3 regions of the Staphylococcus simulans genome follow, and region 2 is predicted to be linked to each of the others. Evidence: riboswitches for the same ligand, from Rfam matches in the RefSeq annotation. Region 2 holds a riboswitch; each other region holds the start of a gene.

Region 1 (7,752 bases), 440 kb from region 2:
TTTATTATGTGTATATGCACGATAAATTGGTGAAATTGATCCATCTTTGTCCATCCATTGTAAATAAACCGGTGTATTGACAGGTACAGGTGCTAAACCATTTGTACCTACAGATGGGATACCTTGGTCCGCCATCCAAGCACGACCGGAAATTAAGTTAGTTTTACTTAATTCATCTGAACCTGAACGGACATAACCGTTTTTAATCGCATCTGCATCAATAATTATCGGTTCAATCGGAAGTGTTACCGCATATTTTACAAAGTCTGGATTATCTGCCACTTGTTCTGCTTCTGTAGTCAAATCTTCACGTACAGCAGGTTTATACCAAGTTTCATATTCATGGGATAATTGATAAAGTAAAGCTTGTTGAATTTCTTCGGGTGTGGCTTGACTGTCTAAATTCAATTCTTGAATTAAAGTCTGCGCTTCTTCTATAGAGACGCCTGAAGATTGTGCATAAAATTCAGCAGCTGTATTCAAATCTTGAACTTGTTGAATGCCTAAAATAGATTGAGGTACTTCTACTTTAGGTGTTTCAGCTACTTTTTGAACTGTTGTGTTTGTCTCAAACGGAGCTGTTTCTGTTGAAACTTCTTGTGATTTTGGAGCTGCAGTCGCTTCTTTTTCGACTGTTGGATCTACAACTTCTTGATGATCAGAAGTTGCTTTTTCTGTTGAATCATTACTAGCTTTTGTTGGTAGTGATTCAACTTCTGTTTTCGGTACTTCTTTAGTTTCATCTGGTGTTGTTATTTCAGATGATGTAGTTACTGCAGTTTCATTAACAACTGCATCTGCATGATTCACTTCAACATTAGTGTCTTTGTCTGGTGTTGTTGCGTTAACTGTAGATGTGGTTGATGTTTCAGCTGCTTTCGCATCTTGTGTATTCACCCCGAATAATAAGATAGCTCCTACTAGAATAGAAGCAGTACCTACAGTGAATTTACGAATAGAATATTTGTTTTTTCTATCCGGTTGGAAAGATGCTTTGTTCTTAGATGTGTGTTCGTCTTTCAACCTAGACACTCCTTAATTTTAATTTAGGCATGCAAAATAATAACAAGAATAATCCCTTTCACCCCTTCTTGCTCTCTTTGAAAATTACAGATTCGTATTCTTCTTATCATCATACATAGCACCAAATAAATTATAACACTTATCTAATTGTACGTAACAATTTTTTGGTTCGTTTTCCTTATGTTATTTTATAAAAAAACGTTATAATTTCACCCAAACTAGTTAACGCATATCTAAATTTAGTTATCTCTCAGAAAGAGAATTAAATATGCTTTTCTATGAATTTTAGACATACAAATAACGTTACAATATAAAAAAGGAATGGATTGCTCCATTCCCAATGTGTTTTACTATTATAGTTTCCTTAGAGTTATTTAATTCTCTTCATTTTCTTGTTCTTGATCAACCCATTCTAACATCAAGTCAAAGTGTCTGCCTTCAGGTTCAATGTTATCCATATGAGCTAAACTTGAAAATGCATATAAATCAATCGTGTTTTCAGTATTTTTTGTCACATAATCAATCGTTGTATCAATCTCTACTTGTGTATCATCAAAACCATGAATGATTAATGTTTTAGTATTCAATGGCAAACGTGAAATGGGTGATGCCGCATATAATATATCTTCTGAAACATCACCAAAATATTCTTCTGCTGCGTTTCGTCCTAATTCCTTCGCTTTTGTATACGGTACATCAGTGACAGGTGATAATGCGACAATTCTATCCGCTTCATCTTCATTATTCAATACGAGTTGTCCACCCACTGAATGTCCTATAAGAATCAATGATTGACCTTCACCTACAAATTCAGAATTTCTAAATGTTTGAACTGCTTTTTTAACGTCCTCTTCTGGTATAGGCCATTTATGTTCTCCACGACGATATTCAACATTTGCGACATTGTAGCCTTTATTTGTTAAAACTTCAATCATTTTATCATTTAAAGAACGATCAAATTTTTGGCGCCAATAACCACCATGAACTAACACAATCCATTTATCAGCATGTTCTCCATTTTTATCATTTGATGCATAAACATCAATTAATTGTTCTTCATGGTCTCCATAATATAATACTTCCATCGATAATCACTCCTAAGTGAATGTGATTTTCTAGCACTAACTCTTTACCCCCTTTTGTCAGCACCCACACTTTGCCGGACTGATAATACATACAAGTTGATGAAATCTGCATTCGTCACATAAAATTAGCCGACAAACCTAGAAGATTTGCCGGCCATTTAAATGATAGTTGTGTTATTATTTTAAGCTGTCTTGAATTTTTTTGATTTCATCTTGTTTTAAATCAACCACGATTTCGCCATCTTTAACTTCTTCTTTTAAAGCTTTTTGAGCTTCTTTAGAATGATAAAGTGCCGCAACTTTTTTCAATGTTTTATCGTCTTTGTCTTTAGAGTTTACTGCGATAATGTTGATGTATGGTTGTGATGCTTTTGTATCATCTTTTTCTAAGTAGATTGGATCTTTCTTCGCATCTAAACCTGCTTTAGTTGCTACGCCGTTGTTGATAACTGAAATATCTACATCATCTAATGCACGTGCTGTTTGTTGTGCATCTACTGCTTTGATATCTAAATTCTTTTTGTTTTCTTCGATATCTTTAATGCCGCCTTTTAAACCGAAGTCTTTAGAAAGTTTGATGTAACCTGCTTTTTCTAATAATTTTAATGCACGTGCTTGGTTAGAAACATCGTTTGGAATGATAACTTTCGCACCGTCTTTTAAGTCTTTAATGTCTTTAATCTTTTTAGAATAGATACCTAATGGCGCAAATACTGTCGTACGAATCGGTGTGATTTTTGTACCTTTATTCGCTTTTTCATATTGATCTAAGAATGCAAAGTGTTGGAATGCGTTCATTTCGATATCCCCATCGTTTAGCGCCTTGTTTGGTACATTGTAATCAGAGAATTGTTTAACTTTCACTGTAATACCATCTTTTTTCGCAAGTTCTGCAACTTTATCCCATACTTTTGTTTCGTTAGATGCTACACCGACTGTAACTGTTTTACTATCATCTTTCTTACCGCATGCAGCTAAAAGAACCACAAATGCGATTGCTAATACTAATAATTTCTTCATTCAATGACTTCCCCTTTACTTGTTTAATTTCTACGAATTTTCTTAGCCAAGACATTCCCTAAAGATTGAATCAGCTGAACCATAATAACTAAAATGACTACTGTAATCACAATGACGATTGTGTCGAAACGTTGATAACCATAAGCAAGTGCCAGGTCACCAATACCGCCTCCGCCGACAGCGCCGGCCATGGCAGTTGCTCCGATTAAACCGATAATTGCTGTTGTTAATGCTAAAATCAATGAACCTAATGCTTCAGGTAATAAGAAGTAACGGATGATTTGAAGCGGTGATGCACCCATCGCATTTGCTGCTTCAATCACACCTGAATTCACTTCTAATAATGAGTTTTCAACCAATCTCGCAATATAAGGTGCGACATAAACTGTTAACGGTACGATTGCAGCGGCTGTCCCAATTGATGTACCTACCACTAATTTTGTGAATGGCACAATCGCAATTAATAAAATAATGAAGGGTACCGAACGCAATACGTTGATGACAGGGTTGAGAATATGATAAATCACCACATTTTCCCATATACCATCTTTCTTAGTGACTACAAGTAGTACACCAAGCGGAATACCGATTAAAGAACCGATTACTAATGAAATAGAGACCATCAATAACGTTTGATATAACGCCTCCATTAATTGAGACGAATCTAATGTAGATCCAAGCATGTTATACGACCTCCTCAAATTCAATATGACTTTGTTTCATATAATCAAATGCACGTTGCTTACTTTCATTTGATCCTTTGATACGAAGTGTTAAATAACCGACTGAAGTATCTTGAATATCTGACATCGATGCATAAATAACATTCACATCTAAATTGAAGTCTTTAATTAATGTTTGAATCACTGACAATCCAATTTGTGAACCTTCTAGATAAACTTTGACGTCCACATAATCTGCGTCAGTTGGTAATTGATGAATCATCTTATCACTAATATCTGTACTGATAACTGTAGAAACGAAGCTTTTCGCAGTTTTCGTCTTAGGATGACTGAACACCTCTAATACACTGCCGATTTCGATGACACTGCCTTGCTCCATAACCGCAACTTTATCGCAGATTTGTTGAATCACGCCCATTTCATGGGTAATCAATAAAATGGTAACGTCAAATGTTCGATTGACCTTCTTCAACAATCGCAAGATTGAATCTGTTGTTGCTGGGTCTAAAGCACTTGTTGCTTCATCACATAACAAGATTTTAGGATCAGTAACCAAAGCTCTCGCAATCGCAACTCTTTGTTTTTGACCACCCGATAACTCATTAGGATACTGTGAACCTTTATCTCCTAGACCTACGAACTCAAGCATTTCGTCAACTTTCTCTTTTATGTATGACTTTTCCTTGCCTTCAAGGATGAGCGGCATCGCAACATTATTGAATACTGTCTTAGAATTTAATAAATTGAAATGCTGGAAAATCATGCCTATATTTTTCTTCACTTTACGCAATTCTTTTTTGCTGTATTGATTGATGTCATGACCATCCACAATAATGTTTCCTGATGTCACATTTTCAAGCTTATTGACTAATCGGATTAACGTACTTTTACCAGCACCGCTATACCCGATGACACCGAATATTTCTTGGCGTTCTACAGTAAAGCTGACATCTTTCAAAGCCTGAATTTCCGTTGAGCGTTTACGGAATGTTTTATTGACATCCTTGAACTCAATCATAGGTAAATCCCCCTTAATAATTTGAAATAAATGAATGTTAACTATTTTGAGATAACTCTATAAAAAGAAACTCCCGAGGACTAATGAAACAAGTCCTCGGGATACATATATCGGCTCGTCTCATCTTCACAGTGTTCTACTGTAGGAATTGGCACAGTAATTAATCTTCATAATTAATCCTGTTGCCGAGGCTTCGCAGGGCCTGTCCCTCCGCCTCTCTGGATAAGATAGTTTTATTCAATTCATTTATATTCCATATATTACAAAGTCTGACAGAAAAAGTCAACATTATTTTTCAGAAATTTAGATAAATTTATTCAATTCAAAAAATCTAAAATAAGAAAGCGATTACATTACTCGCAATAAAAAGAACCAGGCCGAAGCCCGGTTCTTACATACTTAGAACTTAATCTTATTCTTCTTCTTTACGACGTCTTGATCCAAGTACTGTTGTTGCACCTAAACCAGCCATAATTGCACCATAAACTAATGCTGCTGTATCGCCTGAACCTGTTTCAGGTAAAGCTTTAGCTGTTTGTTTAGGTTTTGTTGTTACTTTTGGTTGTGGTTGTTCTACATTATGATAAACCACTTTATGCGTAGTTTGTTTACCTACGAATTTATGACCATGATCATTATTTACATTAATGAATCCAGTATAACCATGAGTATCCGATGTTGGTGTACCATTGTTTCCACTTGGTGTAACTGTATCTGGTGTTGTATTTGGTACTGGTACTGTATTTGGTACTGGTACCGTATTCGGTACTGGTACTGTATTTGGTACTGGTACTGTATTTGGCACCGGTACTGTATTCGGTACTGGTACTGTATTCGGTACTGGTACCGTATTTGGTACTGGTACCGGTGTCGGTGTTGGCACTGGTGTCGGTACTGGTGGTGTCACAGTATTGTGTTGTGCTGGAACCAATGGAATCATTGGAATTGTCACTTTTGGTGTGTCTGGTTTTCTGCAAGGTACGATAATTCTTGTATTATCTGCACATTGTAATATTACATTGCCTTTCACATCATGATTATATCCAATAATCACAACCGCGTTACCGTTCGCATCACAAGGAATATCAACACGTTGACCATCGCTAAAGATAATCACATTCGTATTATCATTATCAATGTAGTTATTGATGATATATATCGGTTGTGTTGTTTGAGCATCTCTGCCATCGCGACCATCTCTGCCGTCACGTCCATCTCGACCGTCTCTACCATCATTTCCTTTTTGAATAGTGATTCTTGATCCATCACTAAATTCAATCACTGTATTACCATTTGGATCTTGGCTTGTACCTTTGACTGTAACTGAAATGCCGTCTTTGCCTTTCGGTACTGTAATTGAGTTGCCATCACTGAATGTCACTACTGTATTACCATTCGGATCGATTGTTTGGCCTGTCACCGTGATTGATTTACCGTCTTTTCCGTCACGGCCATCTTTACCGCGTTGAACAGTTACTTTAGAGCCATCACTGAATTCAATTACTGTATTACCGTTTGGATCTTGGCTTGTACCTTTGACTGTAACTGAAATGCCGTCTTTGCCTTTCGGTACTGTAATTGAATTACCATCGCTGAATGTCACTACTGTGTTGCCATTCGGATCGATTGTTTGACCCGTTACTGTGATTGATTTACCGTCTTTTCCATCACGGCCATCTTTACCGCGTTGAACAGTTACTTTAGAGCCATCACTGAATTCGATTACTGTATTACCATCTGCATCTGGATGTGAATCTTTGACTGTAACTGAAATGCCGTCTTTGCCTTTTGGTACTGTAATTGAATTACCGTCACTGAATGTCACTACTGTGTTGCCGTTCGGATCGATTGTTTGACCTGTCACTGTGATTGATTTACCGTCTTTTCCATCACGGCCATCTTTACCGCGTTGAACAGTTACTTTAGAGCCATCACTGAATTCGATTACTGTATTACCATTTGGATCTTGGCTTGTACCTTTAACTGTAACTGAAGTGCCGTCTTTGCCTTTCGGTACTGTGATTGTGTTGCCGTCACTGAATGTTACTTTTGTATTGCCATCAGGGTCGATTGTTTGACCTGTTACTGTAACTGATTTTCCGTCTGCACCGTCTTTACCAGGTAAACCTTGGTCACCTTTATCTCCTTTTGAGATTGTAACTGAAGTACCATCGCTAAATTCTACAACTGTATTTCCATTAGGATCTTTCGTTGTTGAAGTAATAGAGATTGATTTACCATCTTGGCCTTTTGGAACGACAATTTCATGTCCATCGCTGAAGACTACTTTCGTATTACCATCTGGTTGAACTGTAGAAGAAGTAATTGTGATAGATTGTCCATCTTCACCTTTAGCACCTTTAGGTATTACAACTTCGTGTCCATCGCTGAATGTCACTTTAACATCGCCATTAGGTAAGTTTTCAGTATTTGTGATAGTAATTGATTTACCGTCTACACCATCTTTACCTTTCGGCACAGTAACTTTCGAACCATCACTGAAGTCAATCACTGTGTTGCCATCAGCATCTGGTTCAGCTTTAGTAATTGTGACAGATTTACCGTCTAATCCTTTAGGAATGTTGATTTCACGACCATCTGAGAACGTTACTTTAGTTGAACCGTCAGGTTGTACTTCTGTGCCTGTAATAGTCACTGATGTACCGTCTGCACCTTTGTCGCCTTTATCTCCTTTAGGGATTGTGACGCTGCTGCCATCACTGAAGTTAACTACAGTGTTGCCATCTGGATCTTTCGTTGTTTTAACTACAGTAACTGATGCGCCTGCATCTCCTTTAGCGCCTTTAGGAATGATGATTTCATGTCCATCACTGAATGTAACTTTGATATCACCGCTTGGTAATGTTTCGTTACCAGTAATAGTAACTGACTTACCATCTACGCCATCTTTCGCTTTAGGAAT
Region 2 (7,752 bases):
TGGTTTCGTGGTTGATCAATTTGGTTGGGATGCAGGTTTCATCTTATTAACAGTGATTAGTATTCTAGCTATGTTAAGCTTTATTCTGACTTGGAATAAACGTGGTCAAGAGACTGTCTAATTGTTGAAAATTGAATATATAAAATAAAACAAGCGACATACGCTGCTTTCTAGCATTGTGTGTCGCTTGTTTTGATTAAAATTCTTCTTTGTCTTCTTGCATTTCTCTTAAAATGTCTTGAAGCTTAATGAACATATTTTCAAAGCCGTGTGCCGTCGCATCATGATATTCTTTCTTCTGCTGTTTGTATTCCAAAGTTGTCCAACGTCTTTCTTTCGGAACAACAGCAGTATAACGGAAGTTCATTTGTGTCATGTCTGAACCTGGTTCACGTTCAAAAATTTCTACTTCAATCGTATCTTCTTTGTCGCTCAGTTCAGGCATACCGATTGTCATCACAATTCGGTTAGGTGCTTCTAGTTCTTGGAAGACCCCTGTTACTCTGTTCTTTTTACCGTTACGTTCATCAACAATTTCATAACGTCTGCCTTCTTCTGGAATCAAGTCAATCGATTGATTTGAACGGTTAGAAGTCATGAACCAACGTCTCATGATATCCGCATCTGTCCAAGCTTGATAAATCAATTCGGGCGGGATGCGCATAAAACGTTCCAATGATATGACTACGACGTCATTTTCAATATTATATCTTGCCACTCTGTCGTCACCTACTTTCGCACTCTTTATTATTCTAACGCATTTAGAAGCATAAGCCAAAGTAATCCTACTAGCAAAGCATTTGTCACTATGCCTCTGTGGTTATTTCACAACAAGATTACTTTAACATTTTTCAAGTGAGAAAGTAAAAATTATTTACGCTTTTTGTTTACGTTTATTCAGTTTTGGAAAATTAAAGATGATTGCGGCTAATCCGCTGATTCCTAAAATAATCGGATAAATCGAATAAGGCACTAGCATAAATGGCGAAATACCTGCGACGCCTGCAGCCGCAATGACTTGCGGACTATAAGGTAAAAGGCCTTGGAAACAGCTGCCGAAAATATCTAAAATACTTGCTGATTTTCTTGGGTCGATATCATATTCATCTGCGATATTTTTAGCTAGGGGACCTGCCATTAAAATAGAAATCGTATTATTCGCAGTTGAAATATCTGCGGCACTGACTAAACTTGCGATACCGAACTCTGCACCGCGTCTTGATTTGACCTTGCTGCGAACAAAATTAAGTAGCCATGTAATACCGCCATTATGTTGAATGATGCCGATTAAACCACCGATCATTAATGCGATAATCGCAATATCTTCCATGCCGATCATACCTTCTGAAGCGGCTTTCAAGAATCCGATCCAGTTAAATGATCCGTCGATTAAACCGATAATGCCTGAGAGTACTGTTCCACCTATCAAAACAATAATCACATTCACACCGATCAAAGCTAAGATTAAAACTAATAAATATGGAATCACTTTAATAAATTCAAAGCTGTAATCTTTTGTACTGCTGATTGTTGCGCTATGTGTCAAAATACCTAAAATAACCATCGTTAAAATGGCACCTGGCAATACAATTTTAAAGTTTACTTTGAACTTATCACTCATTTTTGTATGTTGTGTACGTACTGCAGAAATTGTCGTATCTGAAATCATAGATAAGTTATCTCCGAACATCGCACCGCCGACGACTGTTGCCATGGCTAGTGCTGCTGAAATATCAGTCGCCTCACTAATCCCAAAGCCGACTGGTGCAATGGCTGCGACTGTACCAACTGATGTCCCCATAGAAATAGAAACGAACATACAAATAATAAACAAACCGATAATCAATAAGTTGCCTGGAATTAAACTTAATCCTAAATTAACGGTAGATTTCACGCCGCCCATATCTTCAGTCACTTTTGAAAATGCGCCGGCTAATACGAAAATCAAGACCATCAAAATAATATTAGAATGGCCTGCACCTTTGGTGAAGACTTCAACTTTCTCTGTGAATTTTTCTTTGCGATTCATTATTAATGCGACAATAACCGCAATCGTAATCGCAATATTTAACGGCATCTTCGTAAAGTCGCCAGTAATAATCCCAACTCCTAAAAATAAACCGACAAATAGAATTAAAGGAATCAGTGCGACTGCATTGCCCTTTTGTTTCTGTTCAGACATGATTCAAACACCTCACTCATGATATTAAAAAATCCTTTTTTCAGCTAAGAAAAAAGGATACATTATGTTTCTTATCTCTTAGCAAATAGTTGCTATGGGAATTGGCACACGCGTCGCTATCAGCGAACCATGTTGCCGAGGTTTCAAAGTGCCCATCACTCCACCTCTCTTGATAAGCTATATTTATTTTTATTTTTTGAATCTTTTTAAACCTATCATGATTGTAATAGTTAGTCAATCATCAAAGTATGAACTTTTCATTAAGCAATTATTCTGTTGGTCTTTCTAATACAAATTCTTGACCTAATTTTACATAATCATTACCCGCTAAACGACCAACAGGATGTAACGCTTGCACATCAATTTTATGCGGTTCGATATAAACATCATCAGCGATGTGATAACGTACAACTTCACCTAAGATTAAATCGCTGCCCGCTTTGTCATCACCGAGTTCAATCACACGATCCAGTTTACACTCAAATCGGATTCGCGCCCCTTCGACTGCTGGTACATTAACGACATCTGAAGGAATTGTTTTAAAATCTGTACGTTCTAACTCATTTGCTTCACGTTCAATCGGTGCAGCAGTATTATTAATACCTTCAATCATAGACAATTCAGAAATGTGTACCACAAATTCTCCAGTATCAATAATGTTTTGTGCTGTATCTTTACGGACACCTTCTGTGCGTCCAGTTGAAATCATAATCATCGGCGGATGACTGCTGACCACATTAAAGAAACTGAATGGTGCCGCATTTAAATGACCTTCTTTATCTTGAGAAGTCACAAAAGCAATCGGTCTTGGTAAGACGCTGCCGCTTAATAATTTATAATTTTCTCTTTGCGTTAAATCTTTAGGGTTAAAATGTTTCATCATTCTGCCTCCTTAGTTACTATACTAATTATACCTATAGCATAATAAACTAAACCTTACTTTGCGAATAATGTGTTTGTATGTATAAAAACAGCGTTCCATTCATTGTTGGAACGCTGTCTTAATCATAGCTTAGTTAATTTGTTTACCGCCTGTTACGCCATACACTTGTCCTGTTGTATAACTTGATTCGTCTGAAGCAAGTAAGACATAAGTGCCTGCTAATTCTACTGGCTGACCTGCACGGCCCATCATTGAACTTTGACCGAATTCAGGAATTTTACTTTGCGGTTGACCACCTGAGATTTGAAGCGGTGACCAGAATGGTCCGGGTGCTACTGAGTTCACACGGATACCTTTATCGATTAATTCTTTTGCTAAGCTTTTTGTTAGTGAAATAATCGCAGCTTTTGTAGCCGCATAGTCATGCAAGATTGGATTAGGGTCATAACCTTGAATAGAAGTTGTCGTAGTGATTGTCGCACCTGGTTTTAGATACTCAAGTGCTTTTTGAACTGTCCAGAATAATGAATACACATTCGTTGTGAAGGTTTGTGTGAAATCTTCTGTTTTGAAGTTTTCGAATCCTTCATGGTATTGCTGATGTCCAGCAACCAATGTCACATTGTCTAAACCGCCAAGCGTTTCGTGTGCGTATTCAACTAAATCGTAGTTGAATTGTTCATCTGATAAATCACCTGGTTTTAAATAAACAGTTCCGCCTGTATCTTCAATAACTTTCTTAACTTCTTGTGCGTCTTCTTCTTCTTTCGGATGATAGTTAATCACAACTGACGCACCTTCACGTGCATACGCAATTGCGACTGCACGACCAATCGCAGAGTCACCGCCTGTAACTAATGCTTTCAATCCTTCAAGGCGTCCATGTCCTTTATATGATGTTTCGCCACAGTCTGGTTTTGGATCCATATCTGTTTGGAAACCTGGCCATTCTTGTTCTTGTTTTGGATAATCTTGATCAGAGAATTTTGTACGTGGATCTTGTGGTGCCATTATCTATCACTCCTCAATTATTTGTCTCTCTATTGATATACCACAAAATCCATATTTCATTCATCGGCAAATTAAAATAATTTTTGAACTAAATTCGCAAGAAACTCAGGCGCTTTTTTCAAAATGTCTTCATTCGGGTTATATTTCGGATGATGTAAATCATAATCAGATTGTGAACCGATGAAACTGAAAACACCAGGGACAGTATCACTCATAGCTGAGAAATCTTCACCAATTGTTTTAGGTTGGTTCAATTGTTCAACTTTATAACCTGTCTCTTCTGCCGCTTCTTGTGCAATATGTGTTAATGTTTCATGATTCATGACTGCATTCGGTAAATGAATATATTCTAATTCAATCTCCACATTAAAGGCAGATGCTAAACCATCACAAATACTTTGTAGACGATGTTCTGCAAGTGCACGTGTTTCATTATTAAATGTTCGAACTGTTCCTTGAATGCGTGCTGAATCTGGAATCACATTCCACGTGTTGCCAGCTGATACTTCCCCAATTGTCACAACTGCAGAATCAAAGGCTGAAACATTACGACTGACGATAGACTGCACACTCGTTAATAATTGTCCTAAAATAATCATCGGATCATTGCTTTCTTCAGGTTTTGCGGCGTGACCCCCTTTTGCTTTAATTCGAATAAAGAAGCGATCTACTGCTGAAGTCATCGCACCTGGTTTAATCGCTAACGTGCCCACTTTTAATGTCGGATCATTGTGAAAACCTGTCACAGCTTTAACACCTTCTAATACACCCGCTTCTACCATTTGTTGTGCACCGCTGCCCACTTCTTCGGCAGCTTGGAATAAAATACGCACACGTCCAGGCAATTCTGCTTCTTTCTCTTTCAGCAACAATGCAGCACCTAAAATACTTGCCATATGTATATCATGTCCGCAAGCATGCATTACACCTTTATTTTGTGACGTGATTTCACTATCTACTTGTTCTTCTATCGGTAAAGCATCAATGTCTGTACGTAACGCAACAATCGTTTCACCTTCACCGATTTCTGCCACTAATCCTGTGTCTAGTGGATAATCTATAATTTTGATCTCATGTTCTTCTAAAATTTCTTTTAAACGCGCAGTAGTGTCATATTCTTGATAAGAAACTTCTGGATGCTGATGAAACATACGTCTCCATTCGACTAATTGTTCAAAATGACTCATAAACTTTCCCTTCCTTTACTTACAACGTAGATCACTAAATATATTGCTGAACCTGCCGCGACACCAAAGGCTAAATTATTCGTTATTAACGTAACAATCATCGTACCGATAATCGTTGCGGTATTTAACAGAGGCTTCACTTTAATCGCTTGTATAGTACGTCTATCAAAAGTATTCAACGCAATCGAAACTAATACAGTCGCGAGTACGACCATTGGAATCAGTGCGATAACAGGCCCTAAGACGTAAATCGTCAATAATAAAAACAAAGCAGTCACTAAGGTCGCATAACGTGCAGTTGCACCGACTTTCACATTAAATTTTGATTGACCGACTAATGCACTGCCTCCAAAACCACCAAATAATCCTGCTGCTAAATTCGCAAGTCCTTGTGCAGCTGATTCTTGATTTAAACAACTCTTTTCATTTGTTAGCACATCTAATGCTTGTGCAGTCAATAAAGATTGCAGTGTACCTACAATTGCCATCGTGATACCGTAACCCACAATAACCATTAAGGCATGACTTTCTGTAAACAGATGAAACTGAGACCATTGGAGTTTAGGTAATACCACATAGATATCCGCTAAATCTTTTACATAATGTAGTTTCGGGTGAATAAGATGTGCAATGATGGTTAAGACAATAATTGAGATCAAAGGTGCTGGAATAAACGAAATGAATCGGGGCGCGAACCAAATAATTAAAAAAGAGACTATCGCAAAAACATACGTTGCGATTGAAATGTTGAAAATATTATCGATTTGCGAAGACATTAATAATAAAGCTAAGGCATTCATAAAGCCGATTACAACTGCTTGAGGAATGCGTTCAATCAATCGTCCGACATTTAACGCACCCATGCCTAATTGGAGTAACCCCATAACAATCGTTGCACAGATTAAGTATCCGACACCATGATGCATGACTAGAGGTGCTGCGACTAAGGCTATACCACTGCTTGGCCCTGTAATCATTAAAGTCCTGCCTGCAGTCAGACTGAGTACAATCATCATAATCCCCATACTCAATAAGCCGATTGAAGGGTTCATGCCGACAATAAATGAATAAGCAATTGCACCAGGCAATGCAGATAACGCAATTAAAATACCTGCCAACACATTGTCTTTGATATCACCTTTCCATTGATTCACATACATTTGACGTTCCAATTTTTTCACCCGCCCACTTCTCTATGCACTTATCTTAACATAAATTGTCAGACTATTAAGAAGCAAAAAACAGCCACACTTATGAGAAATCATAAGCATGGCTGTAAAAAGTTGTGTTTAACTGATAGTTAAAGCTTATTGTTGTACTTCAATACGGTTGTCAATAAATAACTTACCGTCTTTATAAACATATTCCGCATGGTTGATACCATAATGGTATGGTACATATTCATAATTCGGTACATTCCAAATCACGAAGTTTGCGCGGTCGTCTTGTTCTAACGTACCTGCATCTGCATCAATTGCTTTTGCCGCATTGACTGTGACTGCGTTCCAAATTTCATTTGGAGTTAATTTTAATTTCAGTGCTGCAATTGCCATAACCATTTGTAAATTATTCGTTACGTTACTGCCTGGGTTGAAGTCAGAGGCAATGGCTACTGCACCATTATTATCCAACATACCGCGTGCATCTGCGTATTGATTTTTACCTAAATAGAATGTTGTTCCTGGTAAAACAACCGCAACTGTGTCGCTATCTTTTAATGCTTGTTTATCTTCTTCACTTGAAGCGACTAAGTGATCAGCTGAAATCGCACCTTGTTCAATCGCAACACCTAAACCACCTAAAGGATCAATCTCATCTGCGTGAATTTTCACATCAAAGCCTTGTTCTTTAGCTGCTTTCATATATTCACGTGATTCATCAACTGTGAAGACACCCGTTTCGCAGAAGATATCCGCAAAGTCTGCATATTCTTTTACTTCTGGTAATAAGTCAATCATCTCTTGTAAGAATGCTTGATTAGATTCCGCTTCTTTCGGCACAGCGTGTGGCCCTAGGAATGTGTGTTTCATTGTAATGCCATACTTTTTCTCTAAAGCATGTGACACTTTTAATTGTTTCAATTCATTCTCTTTATCTAATCCATATCCACTCTTACTTTCTACTGTTAAGACACCATAAGACATCATTTCACGTAAAGACTTGTCTGTTTTCTTTAACAACTCATCTTCAGTTGCCTCACGTGTTGCTTTAACTGTAGATAGAATACCGCCGCCTTGTTCTAGAATTTCTAGATAAGACGCACCTTGTTGTTTTAATGCCATTTCATGCTCTCTTGAACCGCCGAATACTAAGTGTGTATGTGCATCAACCAAAGCAGGAGATACGACTTTGCCAGTCGCATCTACCACTTCTTGTGCATCATACTCTTCTGTATGAGGTCCTGCATAAACTACTTTACCGTCTTTCGCAACTAATGTTGCATTTTCAATGATTTTCAACTCATTTAACTGATTGCCTTTTAAAGGTTT
Region 3 (7,752 bases), 410 kb from region 2:
TTGAAAGTCCTGATTTTTGAATATCTTTCGCAAATCCTTCAACAGTATCTACTGATAATTCATTGATATCTCTGCCGATATTTGGAATTTTGCTGATAACGCCTGCTGGGCATGTGATAATATCTGCACCAATTTCATCTGCTTGAATGACATTAAATAATTCACGACAACTTGCCCATAATAATTTTACGCCTTTTTTAGAATGTGTTACTTCTACAGATTCTTTCATTAGTGGTAATGGATCCACACCAGTGTCCGCAATACGTCCTGCAAAGACAGAAACATAAGTTGGAACACCTTCTGTGACTGCATCTGTAATTTCTTTAACTTGTTCTAAAGTGTATACTGCAGTTACGTTTAATTGTACGCCGTCAGCTGATAATCTTTTAATTAAAGGAATTGTAGACTCACCTTTTGTATTCACAATTGGAATTTTAACGAAAACATTTTTACCATATTGTTTTAAAATTTCCGCTTCTTTTTCCATTGTTTCTAAATCATCCGCAAATACTTCAAATGAAATTGAAGCATCTGGAATTTCTTTCACAGCTTCCTCAGCGAATGCTTTATAATCTGTAACACCTGCTTTAGCCATTAAGCTCGGGTTTGTTGTGAATCCGTCTACCTCGTTATTTTTGTAAGCTTTTTTCATTTCTTCAATATCTGCACCATCCGCAAATACTTCTACATTCAAATCTGCTTTTACCATAAAATAAGTGCCTCCTTATTACTGTTAACTTTCAATGCTGTCTAAAGTAACTTGATTATAACATTCCCCCGTTTAAATCGCGATTGATTAACTCACAGCAGAATTGTTAATAAAGGTTTAAAAAAGAAACCACAACCCTCTAAAATTTTATGATATTATAAAAGAATGTACAGAAACGGAGGTCATCATGTCACGGTCAAAACTTTATTTTTACCTTACTATAATCCTTATTATCATCAGTTTTAACTTTAACATGTATAATCCACTGTTAAACGAGCAGTTTCATTCAATTGCGAAAAAAATAATTACAAGCAGTGTTGTTAATGCAATTATCCTAATTATTGCGATCATTTTAGCAGATAAATCTATTAAACATTCAAAAGAACGTACAGATTGGATTCGTAAAGCCAGTAAAATATTACCTATCATCTTATTTATAGTGATTGTTATTCATATCGTTACTTCTTTAATCTCATTTGGTATGATTAAATTTTAATTGACAATCCACTATAACAGTAGCATTATTTATATATTAAAAATGTAACGAGGCGATATTTTGCAGTATTTATATGTGTTCGTAGGAGGCGCACTAGGTGCCTTGCTGCGATTTGTCTTTTCACAATTAAATCATGGCCAAGGATTCCCAATCGGAACTTTTATTGCTAACTTAGCGGGTGCCTTTTTTATGGGTTTAGTCTCCGTCTTGGTAATTCAAACTTTTAAATCTAATCCTTTACTTAAAAAAGGAATTACAACTGGATTTTTAGGTGCATTAACCACGTTCTCTACATTTCAATTTGAACTGGTAAAAATGTTTGAACATCAGCAATATATTTTACTTTTTGTCTACGCGATTTCAAGCTATATTCTTGGTTTAGCAGTATGCTATATCGGTAGTAAAGCTGGAGGTGCCTTAAGTCATGAGTAACCTTTTATTAGTAATGCTTGGTGGCGGTTTAGGCGCTGTAGTCCGTGCAGCTGTCACAAATAGCTGTTCAAAACTATCTACTCAGCTGCCAATAGCAACGCTTATTGTCAACTTAGTAGGCAGTTTCTTAATCAGCTTGCTATCAGGTATCGCAATTGCACAAGCTTGGTTGTCTCCATTGATTATTGTAGGATTTTTAGGTGGTTTAACTACATTCTCTACCCTATCACTGGAATTAACCAATATGTTGACCACTAAGTCACAACGTATGCTTTTTATTGCGTATAGCTTTTTACAATATGGATTATGCTTTATCGCATGCCTAATCGGTTATGTTATCGCATAAAAGAAGCGTTATCTTTTACAACTCACTGTAAAGGGTAACGCTTCTTTTTGATTAATATGATTTATAAGATGGTACATCTGCGTCTATACTTTTATTTTGATTTAATAGATCTATACGTTTCATTTGGTCATCGGATAGCTCAAAGTCAAACACGTTGATATTTTCTTTAATGCGTGAAGGTGTAATGGATTTAGGAATCACAATAACATCATGTTGAATATGCCATCTCAATACAACTTGCGCAGGTGACTTCTCTACTTCGTCAGCGATAGCTTGAATTGTTTCATCTTTTAAGATGTCGCCGTTCATAAATGGTGACCAAGCTTCTGCTTGAATACGTTGCGCTTTAAGATACAACCTTAAATCATTTTGTGTTAAATAAGGATGAAATTCTATTTGATTAATCACTGGTTTAATCGATGCATGTGACAACAAACTTTCTAAATGATGCGGTTGAAAGTTGCTGACACCAATATTTTTAACTTTATTTTGTTTTAATAAATCTTCCATGCCTTTCCATGTATCAATCATTTCTTCTTCATTAGAGCCAGGCCAATGCATTAAATATAAATCTAAATAATCTAAATCAAGTTTATCTAAAGTTCGTTGATAAGCTTCTTCTACATTCATTCTGCCGTAATCATCTAACCATAGTTTTGAGGTAATGAATAAATCTGAGCGGTGTATGCCAGCGGCTTGAATACCTTTTTTAATGCCTTCTCCTACTTTTTCTTCATTTCCATAGCGTGCAGCTGTATCTATACTGCGATAACCGTGTTCTATCGCAAATGATACACGTTGTGCTAATTCATCACTATTTTCAATTCTATATGTGCCAAGTCCCAATTGTGGCATCGTTTGTCCATTATATAGCGTAAATGTATTCATTTTCTCTCTCCTTGCATTGTTGCTTTACCTTTATGCTATGCACAATGAATAAAACTGTAAAACATTTTGAATTAAAAATGCACTGCTAACTGTAAAATTACAGTCAACAGTGCATATTGTATTAATTAAATGATTCAATTTCTTCCATAACACGTTGTAAGTCTTCAACATTATATTGAATACGTCCATGGAAAACGAATTTATTAAAGTATTCATCTAATTGTTCTGGTCCAACTAGTACTTTAGTATTTGTTGTTTGTGCGTAATTTGAAATTGTCACTGCACCTTCATTTTTAGGATTGAAATAAAGTAATGCCATTGGTGTATATTTCAAATTCAATTCGCGCTTCAATGTATCTGCTAAGTGCTCAACTTCTTTTAATTGATTTGAGTAGTTTACAAATGAAGCTGATTGCTTATCATCATTTTCATCTAACACTAATGTTTGAGGATGACGTTTATCTAAATCCAACACATCAAAGACTTGTTCAATGGTTGGTAATGTACCGAATTGTTCTTGACTGATGCCATTATAAACATGTCCTTTAAGTAATTGAGAATCGATAATGTATAAGCCTGTACGTGTTAAGACTAAATGACTGATACGATCAATCGCATTAAAATCATTTTTAGGTAAGAAGATATTCGCCATAATATGCATATCTTCTGGTCGAATACGTTTTTCTTTAACCAAACGATCTCTGATACCGATTAAACGCATGTCTGTCACATACTCACTATGATTTTTCGAGAAGAGCTTCAGCGCATCGATTTCACGATCTTTTGCTGTCACTGTTTCATCGAAATCAGCGCGTTGTTTTGTGACCGCTTTTTTATGTTCGACGCGTTCTTTTTCAAGCTCGTCTTCATAATTTTCTTTTATACTTCTTTCTTTTGCCTCATATTGTTCCTCTGCTTTCAACTTAGCCTTTTTCTTACTGTTTAAGACAACTAAGAATAAGACAAAGAAGATAACAGCGACGACAATTGCTGCAATCAAACCAATTTCTAATGGTCCCATAACATATTCCGCTCCTTTACATATCTTACTCCCAATTATAAAGGAAAATATCGAATGTATCGATAATAAAATGTCACAAATTCAAAAACTGTATAGTTATGCTTGAACAGCTTCTTTTAATGCATCTACTTTATCTACACGTTCCCATGGTAAAGCAACATCCGTACGGCCAAAGTGACCATAAGCTGCTGTTTGTTTATAAATAGGACGTTTTAAGTCTAACATTTTAATGATACCTGCTGGACGCAAGTCAAAGTTAGCTCTTACCGCTTCTACCAATTTTCCTTCAGAAACTTTACCAGTTCCAAATGTATCAATTGAAATAGATACAGGTTCTGCTACACCGATAGCGTATGCAAGTTGTACTTCACATTTATCTGCTAATCCTGCTGCAACAATATTTTTAGCCACATAACGTGCTGCATATGCTGCTGAACGGTCTACTTTTGTAGGATCTTTACCACTGAAGCAACCACCGCCATGACGTGCAAGACCACCATAAGTATCTACAATAATCTTACGTCCTGTTAAACCAGCGTCACCTTGAGGTCCGCCAATCACAAAACGACCTGTCGGGTTAATGAAAAATTTAGTTTCTTCATCTAATAACTCAGCTGGTACGATTGGATCAATCACATGTGTTCTGATATCACGTTGAATTTGATCTAATGACGCATCTTCAGCATGTTGTGTTGAAATAACAATCGTATCAATACGTGCTGGTTTATCATTTTCATCATACTCAACAGTAACTTGTACTTTACCGTCTGGTCTTAAGTAAGTTAATGTACCATCTTTTCTGACATCTGATAAACGTTTCGCAAGTTGGTGTGAGAAGTAAATAGGTGTCGGCATATACGTATCTGTTTCATTCGTCGCATAACCAAACATTAAACCTTGGTCACCTGCACCTGTACTTTCAATTTCCTCTTCCGTAATTTCATTTCTATATTCTAAAGCAGTGTCTACTGCTTGTGCGATATCTGGTGATTGCTCATCAATTGCTGACATCACAGCCATTGTTTGACTATCATAACCATATTTCGCTCTCGTATAACCGATTTCTGCTACTGTATCACGGACAACCTTAGGAAAATCAACATAAGTTGCTGTAGAAATTTCTCCGACAATCATAGCCATTCCCGTAGTGACTACTGTTTCGCAAGCTACTCTTGCATCCGGATCTTTCTTTAATAATTCATCCAGAATAGCGTCTGAAATTTGGTCCGCTATTTTATCAGGATGCCCTTCTGTAACAGATTCTGACGTAAACAATTTTCTATTATTCGACATAACTGACTCCTTTTGATTTTGATTACGAAAATTCTCTATCTACGAGCTCAAATAAAAAAGGACTTTCAAACTATATAAACATAGAGAGAAAGCCCTTAAACGTCCTTTCGCTCTTATCGTTCAAACATCTTTAATGACATTTGCAAACGGTTTGGCACCTTTCTCCGATAAGGAGAGGTTGCTGGGCTTCTTTGGGTCCATGTCCCTCCGCCACTCAGGATAAGAGAATCCGTTAATCACAATACTACCCAAACTCTTTAGGCTTGTCAATTCTATATGTCTAAAATCTTAAATCTGTTATGGAATAATCGGCATATTATGTTATACTATGAAAATGTAAAGGCTTACAATTATTAACAATACTTACGCGCTGGAGGGGTTTTTAAAATGGCAGTAGATGCACAAACTAACCGTAATAAGTTGGATCATTTGATTGGAAAGTCTTCATCACTTTTCCAACTCACAACTACACAATTGTACAACAAGATTCTGGACAACAACGAAGGGGAACTGACAGAGCTTGGGGCTATCAATGCACTGACAGGTCAATACACTGGACGTTCACCTAAAGACAAATTTATTGTAAATGAACCTTCTTATAGAGATACGATTGACTGGGGTTCAATCAACCAACCTATTGAAGAAGATACATTCTTAAGACTTTACGACAAAGTTTTAGACTATTTAGATCAAAAAGATGAACTTTATGTCTTCAATGGTTATGCAGGCAGCGACGAAGATACACAACTACGTTTAACAGTAGTGAACGAAATGGCATGGCATAATTTATTCGCGAAAAATATGTTCATCCGCCCTTCTTCAAAAGAAGAAGCTCAAAAAATCAAACCAAACTTCACAATTGTTTCAGCACCACACTTCAAAGCTAATCCTGAAGTAGATGGTACAAAATCAGAAACATTCGTGATTGTTTCATTCAAACACCGCGTTATCTTAATCGGGGGAACTGAATATGCGGGTGAAATGAAAAAAGGTATTTTCTCAGTCATGAACTATTTATTACCACAACAAGACATCATGAGTATGCATTGCTCAGCCAACGTTGGCGAAAAAGGTGATGTTGCTTTATTCTTCGGTTTATCAGGAACTGGTAAAACAACATTATCTGCAGCACCTGACCGTAAATTAATCGGAGATGATGAACACGGTTGGAACCAAAATGGTATTTTCAACATTGAAGGCGGCTGCTACGCTAAAGCAATCAACCTTTCAAAAACGAAAGAACCTGAAATTTTCAACGCAATCCGCTACGGTACAATTTTAGAAAACGTAGTCGTTGCTGATGATGGTTCAGTTGATTTCGATGATAACGAGCACACTGAAAATACGCGTGCTGCTTATCCGATTGATTACATTAAAAACATTGCTAAACCATCTAAAGCTGCACACCCAAATACAATCATCTTCCTTACTGCAGATGCATTTGGTGTGTTACCGCCAATCTCTAAATTAAACAAAGCACAAGCACTGTATCACTTCTTAAGTGGTTTCACATCTAAGCTTGCAGGTACTGAACGTGGTATTACTGAACCAGTTCCTTCATTCTCAACTTGCTTCGGTGCACCGTTCTTGCCATTAAACCCTAAAGTTTATGCAGAATTATTAGGTGAATTAATCGATAAACACGATGTGGATGTTTACTTAGTGAATACAGGCTGGACTGGTGGAAAATATGGCGTAGGTCGTCGTATCAGCCTTAAATATACACGTCGCATGGTAGACGCTGCGATTAAAGGCGACTTAAAAGATGCTGCATTCGAAAAAGATGAAGCATTCGGTTTAAGTATTCCAACTGAAATTGAAGACGTACCAAATTCAATTCTACAACCAATCAACGCTTGGAGTGATAAAGACGCATACCGTGAACAAGCTGAAGACTTGAAATCACGTTTCGTTGAAAACTTTAAGAAATTCGGTGAAGAGAACGATGAAATCGGTGAAAAAGGCGGATTCCAAGCCTAATTAAATATAGAAATAAAAAATTCCGAGAGAGGTCACCCCTTTCTCGGAATTTTTATATCTTTTTTGCTTCAACATCGTTCATCCATTGATGTATCACTTGTAATACTTGTTTTAATGCTTTCGGTCTCGGAATATGTCCTTCCTTAGGTTGATAATACGTTTGATAACGATGTCCGATTTTTTTCAAGTAATTTTCTAAATAATAAGCTTGATGAATACCAACTTGAATATCTTCACCGCCATGAATAATTAAAATCGGTGGACTATTTGCGTCAATATATTGTAAAGCTTCTCTTTCTTGATAAGCAGCTAAATCTTTTTTAGGATGCCCTACCATACGACGTAACATCCCTCTTAAATCCACTCGCTCTTCATACATCAAATGCAAGTCAGATACACCGCCCCAAGTAATATAGCTGTCTGCTGGTAAATCTTGGAATGTTAATAATCCTTGTAATCCACCTCGAGAGAAACCAATTATATGCACAAAAGCTTCTGGATATAATATTTTTAATATACGGATCGCTTGTGTCACATCATGCAAATCATCACCACTGAATTCATCTCTGCCTTCACTGCCATTGTTA

Evidence for each region. A riboswitch is a leader RNA that binds a small molecule or an ion and turns the genes downstream of it on or off. The one in region 2 is predicted to bind S-adenosylmethionine.
Region 1: it holds a riboswitch for S-adenosylmethionine, as region 2 does, so the genes downstream of both, MUA87_RS01280 (methionine ABC transporter ATP-binding protein) here and MUA87_RS03090 (Na+/H+ antiporter NhaC family protein) in region 2, are expected to answer to the same signal.
Region 3: it holds a riboswitch for S-adenosylmethionine, as region 2 does, so the genes downstream of both, metK (methionine adenosyltransferase) here and MUA87_RS03090 (Na+/H+ antiporter NhaC family protein) in region 2, are expected to answer to the same signal.

The regions. Positions count from the first base shown of each region.
Region 1 is NZ_CP095100.1:310,746-318,497, reverse strand. Features, by position in the region: gene MUA87_RS01300 (Rib/alpha-like domain-containing protein) at 1-1,023, opposite strand, end outside; gene MUA87_RS01295 (alpha/beta hydrolase family protein) at 1,398-2,108, opposite strand; gene gmpC (dipeptide ABC transporter glycylmethionine-binding lipoprotein) at 2,286-3,128, opposite strand; gene MUA87_RS01285 (methionine ABC transporter permease) at 3,152-3,811, opposite strand; gene MUA87_RS01280 (methionine ABC transporter ATP-binding protein) at 3,813-4,829, opposite strand; SAM riboswitch class I at 4,947-5,058, opposite strand; gene MUA87_RS01275 (hypothetical protein) at 5,242-7,752, opposite strand, start outside.
Region 2 is NZ_CP095100.1:749,760-757,511, reverse strand. Features, by position in the region: gene glpT (glycerol-3-phosphate transporter) at 1-121, shown strand, start outside; gene MUA87_RS03095 (SRPBCC family protein) at 197-718, opposite strand; gene MUA87_RS03090 (Na+/H+ antiporter NhaC family protein) at 875-2,182, opposite strand; SAM riboswitch class I at 2,251-2,361, opposite strand; gene MUA87_RS03085 (flavin reductase family protein) at 2,451-3,062, opposite strand; gene MUA87_RS03080 (SDR family oxidoreductase) at 3,195-4,076, opposite strand; gene MUA87_RS03075 (amidohydrolase) at 4,148-5,263, opposite strand; gene MUA87_RS03070 (SulP family inorganic anion transporter) at 5,260-6,444, opposite strand; gene hutI (imidazolonepropionase) at 6,571-7,752, opposite strand, start outside.
Region 3 is NZ_CP095100.1:1,159,976-1,167,727, reverse strand. Features, by position in the region: gene MUA87_RS05430 (transaldolase) at 1-709, opposite strand, end outside; gene MUA87_RS05425 (hypothetical protein) at 897-1,205, shown strand; gene crcB (fluoride efflux transporter CrcB) at 1,266-1,637, shown strand; gene MUA87_RS05415 (fluoride efflux transporter FluC) at 1,630-1,983, shown strand; gene MUA87_RS05410 (aldo/keto reductase) at 2,035-2,871, opposite strand; gene MUA87_RS05405 (NERD domain-containing protein) at 2,993-3,892, opposite strand; gene metK (methionine adenosyltransferase) at 3,989-5,185, opposite strand; SAM riboswitch class I at 5,296-5,411, opposite strand; gene pckA (phosphoenolpyruvate carboxykinase (ATP)) at 5,573-7,165, shown strand; gene MUA87_RS05390 (alpha/beta hydrolase family protein) at 7,218-7,752, opposite strand, start outside.